3 regions of the Pseudoalteromonas sp. APM04 genome follow, and region 2 is predicted to be linked to each of the others. Evidence: predicted binding sites of a transcription regulator. Region 2 holds the regulator's gene; each other region holds the start of a gene.
The links. Region 2 encodes LexA, which represses DNA repair genes until DNA is damaged. Its sites were predicted from a motif close to TACTGTATNNNNATACAGTA; they were not measured.
Positions count from the first base shown of each region.

Region 1: a site for LexA is predicted at 1,582-1,601, ahead of uvrD (DNA helicase II). Genes of this name have one in related genera too.
Region 3: a site for LexA is predicted at 2,641-2,660, ahead of MTP24_RS12540 (DNA topoisomerase III). Genes of this name have one in related genera too.

Region 1 is NZ_CP094441.1:3,292,074-3,296,478, forward strand. Features, by position in the region: gene MTP24_RS15235 (hypothetical protein) at 1-71, opposite strand, end outside; gene dut (dUTP diphosphatase) at 92-547, opposite strand; gene MTP24_RS15245 (YacL family protein) at 645-1,013, opposite strand; gene MTP24_RS15250 (hypothetical protein) at 1,129-1,353, opposite strand; gene uvrD (DNA helicase II) at 1,666-3,831, shown strand; gene MTP24_RS15260 (GNAT family N-acetyltransferase) at 3,809-4,405, shown strand, end outside.
Region 2 is NZ_CP094441.1:175,466-179,870, forward strand. Features, by position in the region: gene MTP24_RS00850 (hypothetical protein) at 1-365, shown strand, start outside; gene MTP24_RS00855 (hotdog fold thioesterase) at 367-810, opposite strand; gene lexA (transcriptional repressor LexA) at 987-1,604, shown strand; gene coxB (cytochrome c oxidase subunit II) at 2,020-3,162, shown strand; gene ctaD (cytochrome c oxidase subunit I) at 3,162-4,405, shown strand, end outside.
Region 3 is NZ_CP094441.1:2,717,419-2,721,823, forward strand. Features, by position in the region: gene MTP24_RS12535 (amidohydrolase) at 1-665, shown strand, start outside; gene MTP24_RS12540 (DNA topoisomerase III) at 688-2,628, opposite strand; gene MTP24_RS12545 (flagellar motor protein MotB) at 2,789-3,709, opposite strand; gene pomA (flagellar motor protein PomA) at 3,712-4,405, opposite strand, start outside.

The DNA.
Region 1 (4,405 bases), 340 kb from region 2:
TGTTCTGCTGAATCAGTGCATAAAGAAGTTATATCTATACTTCTATTTTCCAAGTCCTTTGCAAGTATCATAAACAGTCCTTATTATTTAGTTAGCTTTTGCCTGAACTACCAAAACCACCTTCACCACGTTCAGTCGCATCAAATTCATTAACAACATTAAAACCTACTTGCACTATTGGTAAAAATACAAGCTGAGCTATTCTTTCACCCACTTCAACGGTGTATGTTTTATCACTACGATTCCAAAGAGAAATAAATATTTGCCCTTGGTAGTCTGAGTCAATCAGCCCAACTAAATTACCCATAACTAAACCATGCTTATGACCAGACCCTGAGCGAGGGATTATAGTAGCGGCAAGGCCATTATCTTTCATATGAACTGCAAAACCAGATGGTATAAGCTCAACTTGCCCAGGTTCTAAAACTAGATCGGCTTCAATACAAGCTCTAAGGTCAATACCAGCAGAACCTTCTGTTGCATATTTTGGTAATGGGAATTCAGTGCCTAGGCGCTTATCTATAATTTTTAAATCAATATTTCTCATTTTCACTTTCTACTTTGAATAAGTTTATAAACAGAATAATACAGATAAAATGCTGAAAGTGCATTGCTGTATATTTTTATTAGTGTGCTCATTATGTTTATCGTGAGATGGTAAACTCATGCCATGAATCAATTAAATCAATGAAGTCTTCAAAACCACAACCACTGCTTAAGTCGTTTTCTTCAAGCATTAAATCATCATCTTGATAGGCAATTAAGTCTTCGCTGTCTTGGTGCAGAGCATGAGCCTCAAATAAGGCCTCATCTTTAGATAAAATTAAATCTATTTCTTGCCCTTTTAGAGTGACTGGCTCAAAACTCGTTTTGACCGACACAATAAGTGCTTGCACCATAGCGACTTTGTCTTTGCCAATTTCTTCGTTTAACCAACGACCTATTATTGCGTGTTCGCTGCTTATTTTAATTCGTAAACCACTAATAGGGTCACGTATAAATTGATATTCCATAGCTATTACTTATTAAACGTTAATAACGCGATTATACCCGTAAATTAGCTGTAACGCCGACCCTAAAAAACAAAATAGCGCCATTGGGCGCTATTTTTGTAAAACGTTTAAATACCTAACTTCGCGAGCGGTATCGTGCCGCATCTATTATCGACCATAAATAAATAATAGGGACTAATACAAAACCAACGAGTACGTAAATAAGTGCGTAACTTATAACAATAGCTAGCGCAAAAAATATAGCCGCTAAAATACGCCCTTGTACTAGTTGTCCTAAACCAGGAAAAAATATATTACACAATGCAGCAATCACATTACCGCCAGACCCTTGATCAGCCATACTCACCTCTGTAGTTAATTAATTTTAAATTTTAGTTATCTACTTACTATCACACTTTATGCCAATTTATTAAAGCTTAAAAATCAGTTAGTTAAATTACGACTCACTAATTACTTTGGTATTTTTTACTAAATATAGGTCAATTTGATTATTTTTATTATTAATTTTAGTCACTTATCCACGCCAAAAACTATCCAGCTGATTGGTTTTAGAGGTTATTTTTATAATAGCTGTTCATAAAAACAGTATTTTATTTAGCCTAACAAAAACACCTGTTATACTGCCCTCAATATTGATTAAAAAGGCGTAACGATGGACGTTTCAGAATTACTCGACGGCTTAAATGACAAACAACGCGATGCCGTTGCAGCCCCATTACAAAACATGCTGGTGTTGGCCGGTGCTGGGTCTGGTAAAACACGAGTGTTAGTTCATCGTATCGCGTGGCTTATGCAAGTTGAACAAGCATCAGCTTATAGTATTTTTGCGGTAACTTTTACCAATAAAGCAGCTAAAGAAATGCGTACCCGCGTTGAAGAAACCTTAAAAGCACCGGTTGGCGGGATGTGGATTGGTACTTTCCATGGCTTATCACACCGTATTTTACGCGCTCATCACCGTGAAGCTAACTTACCAGAAGCCTTTCAAATTTTAGATTCTGATGACCAACTTCGTATGATCAAGCGCTTATTAAAATCAATGAATATTGATGATAAAAAGTGGCCTGCAAAACAGTTTGGTTGGTACATAAGCGCTAAAAAAGACGAAGCACTTCGCCCTAAAGATATTCAAGCTTATGATATAAACGAGCAAATGATGCTGCGTGTATATGCCGCCTACCAGGAAGCGTGTGACAGGGCTGGTTTGGTCGATTTTGCTGAAATACTGCTACGCAGCTATGAAGTATTAAAAAATAACCCGACGTTACTTCGCCACTACCAACAGCGCTTTGCCCACATGCTAGTAGACGAGTTTCAAGATACTAATACCATTCAGTACGCATGGTTAAAGTTACTTGCCGGCGACACAAGCAGCATAATGATTGTTGGCGACGACGACCAAAGTATTTACGGCTGGCGCGGCGCTAAAATAGAAAACATAAAACGTTTTTTAACTGACTTTGATGCTGAAACTATTCGCCTTGAACAAAACTACCGTTCAACCGCAACTATTCTTAAAGCATCTAATGCGCTTATAAAAAATAATTCCGAGCGTATGGGAAAAAGCTTATGGACCGATGGTAACGAAGGCGAGCCTATATCAATTTATGCCGCCTTTAACGAGCTAGACGAAGCCCGCTTTGTGAGTAGCAAATTACGTAGTTGGTTAAATGCTGGTAACGCGTTGCAAGACGCCGCTATTTTATACCGTAGTAACGCGCAATCTCGTGTACTCGAGGAAGCCATGCTGCAAGAAGGCTTAAAATATCGCATTTACGGTGGTATGCGATTCTTCGAGCGTCAAGAAATTAAAGATGCGCTATCGTACTTACGCTTAGTAGGTAATCGCCAAGACGATGCCGCATTTGAGCGCGTTATTAATACTCCTGCTCGCGGTATTGGCGATAAAACATTAAGTCATATACGTGATTGCGCTCGTGCTGAGTCACTTCCGCTTTGGTACGCAGCTAAAGCTATTGTTGAACAACAGCACTTATCAGGCCGAGCAGCTGGCGCTGTAACAAAGTTTGTAGAACTTGTTGAGCACATTGAAGACAAAATTAGCGATCTTACTTTACAAGAACAAGCTAAATATACAATTCAAACCTCTGGCCTTATGGCTATGTACCAAGCTGAAAAAGGCGAAAAAGGCCGTGCCCGCGTAGAAAACTTAGAAGAGCTTATAAGTGCCTGCGATCAGTACGAACTCCCTGAAGAAGAAGAGTTTAGCTCACCACTACAAGGCTTTTTAGCCTATACCTCGCTTGAATCTGGTGAAGGCCAAGCCGATGAGCACGAAGACGCGGTACAAATGATGACGCTTCACTCAGCTAAAGGCTTAGAGTTCCCGCTTGTGTTTATGGTGGGCGTTGAAGAAGGCATGTTCCCTTCGCAGCAAAGTAATGAAGAGTCTGGCCGTTTGGAAGAAGAACGTCGCCTTTGTTATGTAGGCATGACCCGTGCAATGGATAAACTATACATTAGCCACGCCGAAAGCCGCCGCCTTTATGGACAAGAGAAATACCATAGTCCTTCACGTTTCTTACGCGAAATCCCTGAAGACTGCGTAGAAGAAATTCGTATTAAAACGCAAGTTTCGCGACCACCGGCAGCAGGTCGCTTTAGTGCATCGGTAAGCCATGCCGCCTTTGAAGACAGCGGCTTTAACTTAGGTCAACGTGTACTGCATGCTAAGTTTGGTATTGGCACGGTACTTAACTATGAAGGTAGCGGTGCACAATCGCGTGTACAGGTAAACTTTGACGACCTTGGCAGTAAATGGCTAGTAACGGCTTATGCACGATTACAAGCTGTATAAAGCTCACATAAACTCACTAGAAAAAACACTGGTTGGCGCTAATCATCGCCAACTAGTGCTTATTACTGGCAGTACTGTTTGGTGCTACGAGCTGTTAGGTGAATTACTTCAAACTGAAAACACACTCGTCGTTTCTAAAAATAGCACATTAAATAACGCGCAGTGGCCTAATCGTACTCATCAAATTTTAGGGCAAGAATATTCACACGCCGTATATGATGGCTTTAGTGGCTTGCACCCTGATAAATTAGCAGCTATTGCAGGCACTGTAAAAGCAGGCGGTATTTTATATTTACTGCTACCAGAGCTAAGCGAACTTTCAACTTGGCCAGATCCTGCGCTAAGCACAGTGCAGTCTCACGGGTATAAAGTAAGCTATAGCTTTTTTAATGAACGCATTGCCCGCGTTGTGCAATCGTTACCCGCTTATCACTTTAGTGAATTACATGGCTGTACAGGTAATATCAGCAGAGAAAGCTCTGCCAATAAAATAGATTTTGAACCGCAACAGCATTGTGTAGAAAATATAATTAAAGTGGCTCATGGTCGCGCCAATCGCCCTTTACTCATTAAT
Region 2 (4,405 bases):
TTTTAAATGTAGATCTAGAGCTTGAGTCAAAACAAGATATTAGTGTGCTGGTGGCCGACCTAAAAAAAGTCGCAACGATTTTACATTATGACAAAGACGAATACCGTCAATTAGCACGTATTGAGGTAGCTGGCGATGTAAAATCACCAGACAAAGCAATAAACCATATATGTGAGCTTATTGAGTCATGTTCACGCAATGCATTAAAGCAATGGTTGAGCTGCTCACGTAGAACGTTTGATATAGGGTTTGAGTCAGGCACGTCGCCAAAGTGTTTTAATCAAGCTTTACATGCAGATACACTACTGCGTATATCTGCTATTGGCGCGGGTATGGAAATAACAATTTACCCTCTCGAAAAATAACTTACGTCTTTCGCTCAACAACGGCTGCGGTCATTTTTGATACGCAGCACAGCTCGTTGCGGCTGTTTGTGATTTTTATTTCCCAAACAGAGCTTCGTTTTCCAATATGAAATGCGCGTGCTGTTGCCGTTAATGCACCATTGCGAGAAGCCTTTAAATGGCTTGCACTTATTTCTTGCCCAACACAGTAAAACTTTGTGAAATCAACCACAAAATTAGCAGCATAGCTAGCTACGGTTTCGGCGAGTACAACGTTTGCGCCGCCATGAACCATACCAATAGGGTTATGGTGTGCAGGGATTGCAGGCATAGTTGCTACTAAGTAATCGTCGCCTATCTCTGTTATTTCGATTCCCATGGTTTTCATTAGTGTCCCTTGGCCATTAATGCCTTCGTCCAATTGTTTACACAATGCTAATGTAATGGGTTGATGCCAAATACTCATATAGATTCCTTTAAATTTAATGTAGCAAGTTACTATTTTTATAGGCTATTTTAGAAAGCCCCTAAAATGTACACGTAAGGAAGTAATTTGGCTATTTGAACGGATAATTTAAATTTGCGATTTTTATTTAACTGTATATACTCACAGTTAAATGTACTGTATGGAAAACCAGTTGTATGCGCCCATTAACTAAACGCCAAGCTCAAATACTCGAATTAATTAAAGTGTTTATTAAAGACACTGGTATGCCGCCTACACGTGCCGAAATAGCACAAACGTTAGGGTTTAAAAGTGCAAATGCCGCTGAGGAACATTTAAAAGCCCTTGCCAAAAAAGGGGTGATTAAAATGAAACCTGGCGCAAGCCGTGGAATCCAACTTGTTGAAGAAGAGGAGCCAGAACAATTAGGTTTACCGCTTATTGGCCGAGTTGCGGCAGGTTCCCCTATTTTGGCGCAAGAACATGTTGAAAGCCACTGTAAAATTGACCCATTAATGTTTAAACCAGCTGCCGACTTTTTACTGCGCGTAAACGGTATGAGTATGAAAGATATAGGCATTATGGATGGCGATTTACTTGCTGTGCATAAAACACAAGTGGCTGAAAATGGTCAAGTTGTGGTTGCCCGTGTTGATGACGATGTAACCGTAAAACGCATTGAAAAGGCGGGTCGCCAGGTGTTGCTTCATGCTGAAAATGACGAGTTTGCACCAATTAAGGTCGATCTTGAAACTGAGTCGTTCAACATTGAAGGCTTGGCAGTGGGCGTTATTCGTAACGCAGACTGGATGTAGTTTTTCTTATTTTATAAAAAGCGCACTTTTTTGGTGCGCTTTTTTAATTTTTAAAATTTTGTTTGTTTTTTATTCACACTCTTTCATTTCATCCTTAGCCCTTACTACCTCTCGACTTGAGCTATTTCTCTCTACGTTCAACTAAACCAACTCTCTACTTTTTATATATTTATTGTTTGTTTTTAATACAAAAAACTTGCATGGTGGTTAAATATTAACTAATTGTTAATAAGCTGACGCTGGCAATACTCATCGCTTTTAAGTTTTGAGCACACACAATAAATTTTTGCTAGCGCAGTGAATGCCAATTTTTATAAATAAAACGGCATTAATAAAAAAATAAAAATAACGAATTGGCGTTTAAGCCGTATGCCTCTTCGCTTTGCACTAGCAACAGCATCAAAGGAGTCGTCACATGGGTAAACTTAGTTGTACCTTGTGGCTTATATTGTGTGTTTTTCCGCAGTTAGCCTTGGCAAATAGCCAATTTAATATGCGTAAAGGCGTTACAGATATAAGTGAAAATGTTTACGAATTACACATGACCATATTTTTTATATGTTGTGTGATTGGGATAATAGTGTTTGCCATTATGCTTTGGGCACTCATTCATCATCGCAAATCTAAAGGAGCGGTTCCCGCTCAATTCCACGAAAGCACCAAAGTAGAAATTCTTTGGACCGCCATTCCATTTGTTATTTTAATTGCTATGGCTGTGCCTGCTACAAAAACCTTAATCGCTATGGAAGATGCCAGTAAAGCCGACTTAACAATTAAAGTTACAGGTTCACAGTGGAAATGGCATTATGAATACATGGGAGAAGATGTAGAGTTTTACTCAATGCTTGCAACTCCTCAGGATGAAATAACTAATTTAGCTGATAAAAACCCAAATTATTTACTTGAGGTAGACAAACCCCTCGTACTACCAATTAATCAAAAAATTCGTTTTTTAATGACCTCAGATGATGTTATCCACTCTTGGTGGGTACCAGACTTTGCCGTTAAAAAAGACGCCAATCCAGGCTTTATTAACGAAACATGGACCAACATAAACGAAGAAGGTATTTACCGAGGTCAGTGTGCTGAGCTGTGCGGTAAAGATCACGGATTTATGCCCGTTGTGGTAGAGGCTAAATCTGAGGCTGACTTTAAAGTATGGTTGGCCGATGCTAAACAAGCTAAGCAACAAGCAGCTTTAGCTGATGCCGCTTTACTTGGTCAAACATTACCTAAAGAAGAGCTAATGGAGCTGGGCGCTCAAGTATACATGGCAAGTTGTGCAGCATGTCATCAACCTACGGGGTTAGGGCTACCGGGCGTATTTCCGGCTCTAAAAGGCAGCCCAATTGTACTTGGCGATATAAAAGGTCATATTGACATACTTATTCATGGGAGCCCAGGTACGGCAATGCAATCATTTGCCAAGCAGTTATCTATAAAACAATTGGCTGCGGTTATTACTTACAAGCGAAATGCATGGGGTAACGATACCGGTGATGTTATTCAGCCTAGTGAGATTCAAGCAGCACTTGATGCCGACGTGGAGGCTAACTAATGAGTAGCATAGCAGAACAACCAAACGCCAATGAAGCGCATCATGCGCATCATCCAGCTAAAGGCTTTAAGCGCTGGCTTTATACAACAAATCATAAAGATATTGGCAGTTTATATTTAATATTTTCGTTGACCATGTTTTTAATTGGTGGCGCCATGGCTATGGTGATCAGGGCTGAACTATTTCAGCCTGGGTTGCAGTTGGTCGATCCCCACTTTTTTAATCAAATGACTACAGTTCACGGTTTAATAATGGTGTTTGGCGCCGTTATGCCTGCCTTTACGGGATTAGCCAATTGGATGATACCGTTAATGATAGGTGCGCCAGATATGGCATTACCTAGAATGAATAACTGGAGTTTTTGGATTTTACCTTTCGCATTCTTAATTTTGCTTGCTTCTTTATTTATGCCTGGAGGAGGCCCTGCTTTTGGCTGGACCTTCTATGCTCCGCTTTCAACCACATACAGTAACGACAATACTGCCTTGTTTGTATTTGCGGTGCACATAATGGGTATTAGCTCAATTATGGGTGCTATTAATGTGGTTGTGACTATAGTTAATTTGCGTGCACCTGGGATGACGTGGATGAAACTCCCCCTGTTTGTATGGACATGGCTAATAACGGCATTTTTACTCATTGCTGTTATGCCCGTTTTGGCAGGGGCGGTGACCATGGTTTTAACCGATAAATATTTTGCGACTAGCTTTTTTGATGCTGCCGGCGGTGGCGATCCGGTGATGTTCCAGCATATATTTTGGTTTTTTGGTCACCCCGAAGTTTACATCATGATTTTGCCAGCCTTTGGTATCATTTCAACCATAGTGCCCACTTTCTCGCGTAAAAAGCTATTTGGCTATGCATCTATGGTTTATGCCACGTCATCTATAGCATTGCTAAGCTTTATTGTGTGGGCGCATCACATGTTTACCACCGGTATGCCGGTAGCTGCAGAGCTATTTTTTATGTACTCCACAATGCTGATATCGGTACCTACCGGCGTGAAAGTATTTAATTGGGTAGCCACCATGTGGCGCGGTTCTATTAGCTTTGAAGTCCCTATGATGTTCAGTATTGCTTTTATAGTGCTGTTCACATTAGGTGGTTTTTCAGGGTTGATGCTTGCTATTACTCCCGCTGATTTTCAATACCACGACACTTATTTTGTAGTGGCTCATTTTCATTATGTGTTAGTGACAGGGGCGGTATTTTCTATCATGGCGGGTGCTTATTACTGGCTGCC
Region 3 (4,405 bases), 920 kb from region 2:
TTAATATAAAAGGTAAAGGTGGCCATGGCGCGTACCCTCATACCACTATTGACCCGGTAGTTATTGCTGCACGCACAGTACTTGCTTTACAAACGATTACAAGTCGCGAACTTTCACCTTTAGAACCATCTGTTATAACAGTCGGCTCTATACATGGCGGCTCTAAACATAATGTTATTTCGGATGAAGTGAAACTGCAACTTACACTGCGTAGTTACAACCCAGATGTACGCAATGCACAAATTGCTGCAATAAAACGCATAACCGCAGGTATTGCGCAAAGCGCAGGGCTAGATGAAAGCGATTACCCTGCTGTTATAGTCCATGAGGATGAATCAATTCCATCTACTTATAATAATCCTTCGCAAACTAATATAGTACGAAGTGCTATTAAAAATGCGATAGGCGACACAAACGTACTTGAAACCCAAGCCGTAATGGCAGGTGAAGACTTTGGTCTTTATGGCCGTACCGACGAAAATATCCCAATTACATTATTTTGGTTAGGCGGAGTTAACCAACAACAATATGTAAAAGCGATGAAAAATAACGAAACACTTCCTTCATTGCACTCAAGTAAATTTGCACCAGATTATAAAGTAGCTTTACCTACTGGTATAAAAGCCATGAGTAATGCGGCAGTTGCATTATTTAATACAAAATAAATCCCACTTAAGGGCTCAGCCATTAAACTGTTGTTGAGCTCTTTTTATAATTAGATTTTTTAAATGGTGCTTTTTTACTGCGCTTGGCAAAACGCTTTTTAGGCGGTGTTTGGGGCAGTTTTGAAAATACATGGCTATCGCAATTAGCTGCTTGCATTACAAAGCCTTCAAGCTCCACCAGCAGCGGTTGTAAAAATTGTTGGTAGCTCATTGCTTGTTGAGCAATGCTGCCTAAACTCGCCTCCCACTTTGCTGTTAAGTCAGGACTTGCTAAACCTTCAGGCAAAACACTAATTAATGCAAGGCCTGTTTCGGTAGCTTTGATTGTTTTGCCTTCACGCTTTAAAAAACGCCGTTTAAATAACAACTCTATAATGCCTGCACGAGTAGCCTCTGTGCCTAAACCATCAGTATCTTTTAGTATTTTTTTGATATGTGGATCTTTTACATAACGGCTAATCCCCGTCATAGCACCTAGTAAAGTTGCATCAGTAAAATGAGCGGGAGGTGAAGTAAGCTTTTCTACTACATCACCTTGTGTACATACCAGGTCCATCCCTTTTTCAAGGTAAGGTAAAGTAGCCTCTTCTTTTAATTCTGATTTACCCATTAATACCTTAAACCCCAAACTGACTTCTTGTTTAGCGTTGGCTTTAAATAAACCACCAGCAATTGTCACCTCTGCTTTAGTTTCGTTATAAATATAGTCTGGGTAAAACTGGATCAAATAGTGCCTACAAATAAGCTGATACACTTTTGCTTCATCCTTGGCTAAGCTAGCTGACTTTAATTGCTTTGCCGTAGGTACTATAGCGTGATGCGCAGCTACTTTTGAGTCATTAAAGCACTTACTGCGCTGCTTAGTATTTGCACCATTTACTAACTCCACTTTTTGACCGTCATTAGTTGCGATTGCTTTTAAAATTGAAGGTGCATCTAAATGGTGTTCTTTAGGCAAATATCGATTATCTGAGCGAGGATAAGTAATTAATTTATGGCGCTCATAAAGTGTTTGGCAAATATCAAGCACCTGTTGGGCAGCCATACCAAATGCCTTTGCTGCATCTATTTGCAGTGCTGATAGATTATAAGGTAGAGGTGCACTTTGCTTTTTTTGTTTTTGTTCAAGCGATGTCACCTCTCCTGTTTGATTAGTGATACGCGAAGCCACGTTTTCGGCCAATGCTTTATTTAGCACTCGCCCCTCTTCATCTTGATAAGGTTCGCAAGCTTTACTCGGTACCCATTTTGCTTTAAATACCTGCTTCTCAGGAGTAACTAAACTAGCTAGCACCTCATAAAATGGTTTTGATATAAAATTAGCTATCTCAGTATCACGATTTACCACTAAGCCCAAAATTGGCGTTTGTACGCGCCCAACTGAGAGTACATTACCAAACCCTGCTTTTTGTCCCGCTAAAGTATAAGCCCGAGTGAGGTTCATACCAAAAAGCCAATCAGCTCGTGAACGTGCAAGTGCTGATACACTTAATGGAATAAATTCCCGATTAGAGTGCATACTACTAAGCGCTTTTTTAACTGCAACTAAGTTTAAATCGCTTATAAGTAGACGCTGAACACCTTGCTTTTTAGCTTTGCTTATTTTGGCTTGTTCTATCACCTCATCTACAAGTAACTGCCCTTCACGGTCGGGATCGCCAGCATGAACTAACGTTGATGCCTGTTTGATTAGCTTTTTTAGAATAGTTAATTGCTTACGAGTTTTAGGTTTAGCTTTTAACTGCCATTGCTCAGGTACTATAGGGAGATGTTCTAATTGCCATTTTTTATAGCGTTCATCGTAATCATCTGGTTCAGCTTGTTCTAACAAATGGCCAATACACCACGAAACACAATCACCATTGGCGACTTCAATGTAACCGTCGTGTTTTTTATGTGGTTTTGGGAGCGCATCTGCAATTGCACGTCCAAGTGATGGTTTTTCTGCGATGTAGAGTTTCATGCGCTGGCCTACAACTGGTTATATAAACAGTAGTTTAGCATAACTATTTTAAAGAGGGGGAGTTTTTGATTTATTGTCAGGTTCAATAAATAGATGCTGGTAATAATTTGCAAAACTCAAAGCTGGGCTACTAATTAAGCCCAGCTTTATAATTTGAGCATTACCTCACATCAATAGGGTCAGACTCTTTCGCCTTACCTTGTAATATAGATATTTCAACTCGGCGATTCCGGCGTCGGTCTTCATTTGTCTCGTTAGGCACAAGCGGCCGAGTTTCTGCTCGCCCTACAACCATCATTCGTGTTTTATCAAACCCTTGAACTGTTTGCAATTCGCTAGCAACAGCCACTGCACGCTTAGACGACAAATCCCAGTTATTTACATATAACTCATTTGATACCTGAAAATCATCTGTATGCCCTGATACTGTAATTTCACCTGGTACGTCTTTTAAAAGTTCGCCAATGTCTTGAATAATCGGTTTAAACTTAGGTTGTAAAAAAGCACTGCCCGAAGGAAACGAGCCATTTTCTCTAATACGAATAATAATTTGCTGACCTAATGATTCAAGTTCTATTGCACCATCTATTATTTGCCTTTCTAACTGCTGCGCTATTTTTTTAACTAGCTCATTTGTTTGCTCTTGATCTGCAGCGGATATTGCTTGTTCTGATGACTGCTCTTGTGAGGTACTTCTAGATTCACCGCCACGTTTATCGCCTCGCTGTTCTTGCCTGCCGCCCGCTGAACTTTCATCACCAGCCTGAAACTCTAGCATTTGCTGGGTCATTTCAACGGTTTGCTGTTGAATAGTTTCAATGGGTGTAGGCTCTGGCTTACCTGGGGTAAATTCCATAGCGATAACCGATGTCCCTTTTGGGATATCTTTAACTTCAATTTTATTTTGCACACCAAAAGCAAACTTCATTGAACCTGCAATTTGTTTAAATTTAAGTACATCCATTTCTGAGAATGCCAATAAGAGTACAAAAAAGCACATCAATAGCGACATTAAATCAGCAAATGTACCCATCCAAGCAGGCAAACCGGGGGGTGGGCATTTGCACTCTTCATCAGACATGGTTACTCCTCGGTATCAACTTTACGCTTAGACTCAGCCAAGTAGTTTTTCAAAATACCTTCAATAACTTTGGGGTTTTGACCATCTTGAATTCCTAAAATAGCATCGAGAATCAAACGCTGATTCATCGCTTCTTCGTCTTTACGCAGCTCAAGTTTTACCTGAATCGGAATTGCTACTACATTCGCCAAAAATGCACCATACAGAGTGGTCAATAGTGCCACGGCCATTGCAGGTCCGATAGCTTTGGGGTCGTCCATGTTTGATAACATGGCAACGAGGCCTATCAATGTACCAATCATTCCCATTGCGGGAGCTATGTCGGCAAGTGCTTTAAATAAGCCAGCACCTAGTTCATGACGGGTCGTGGTTAGGGAAATATCCTTTTGAAGTGTAGCGCGCACAACATCTGCGTCATGACCGTCAACAAGCATGTCAACGCCTTTACGCATAAATGGGTTTGGGATTTCAGCTTCTTCGAGTGCTAAAAAGCCACCTTTACGGGCAGAATCCGCAAGCTCTACTGCTTTTTCTATTAACTCTTCAGGCGACTCAATTTTAAACATGAATGCCTTACCAACAACCTTACCTATCCCTAAAAACTGAGACATAGTGAAGTTTGATAAAACAATAAACAGCGAGCCACCAAATACAATTACACTTGAAGGCGCATCGGCAAACATGCCCATTTCACCG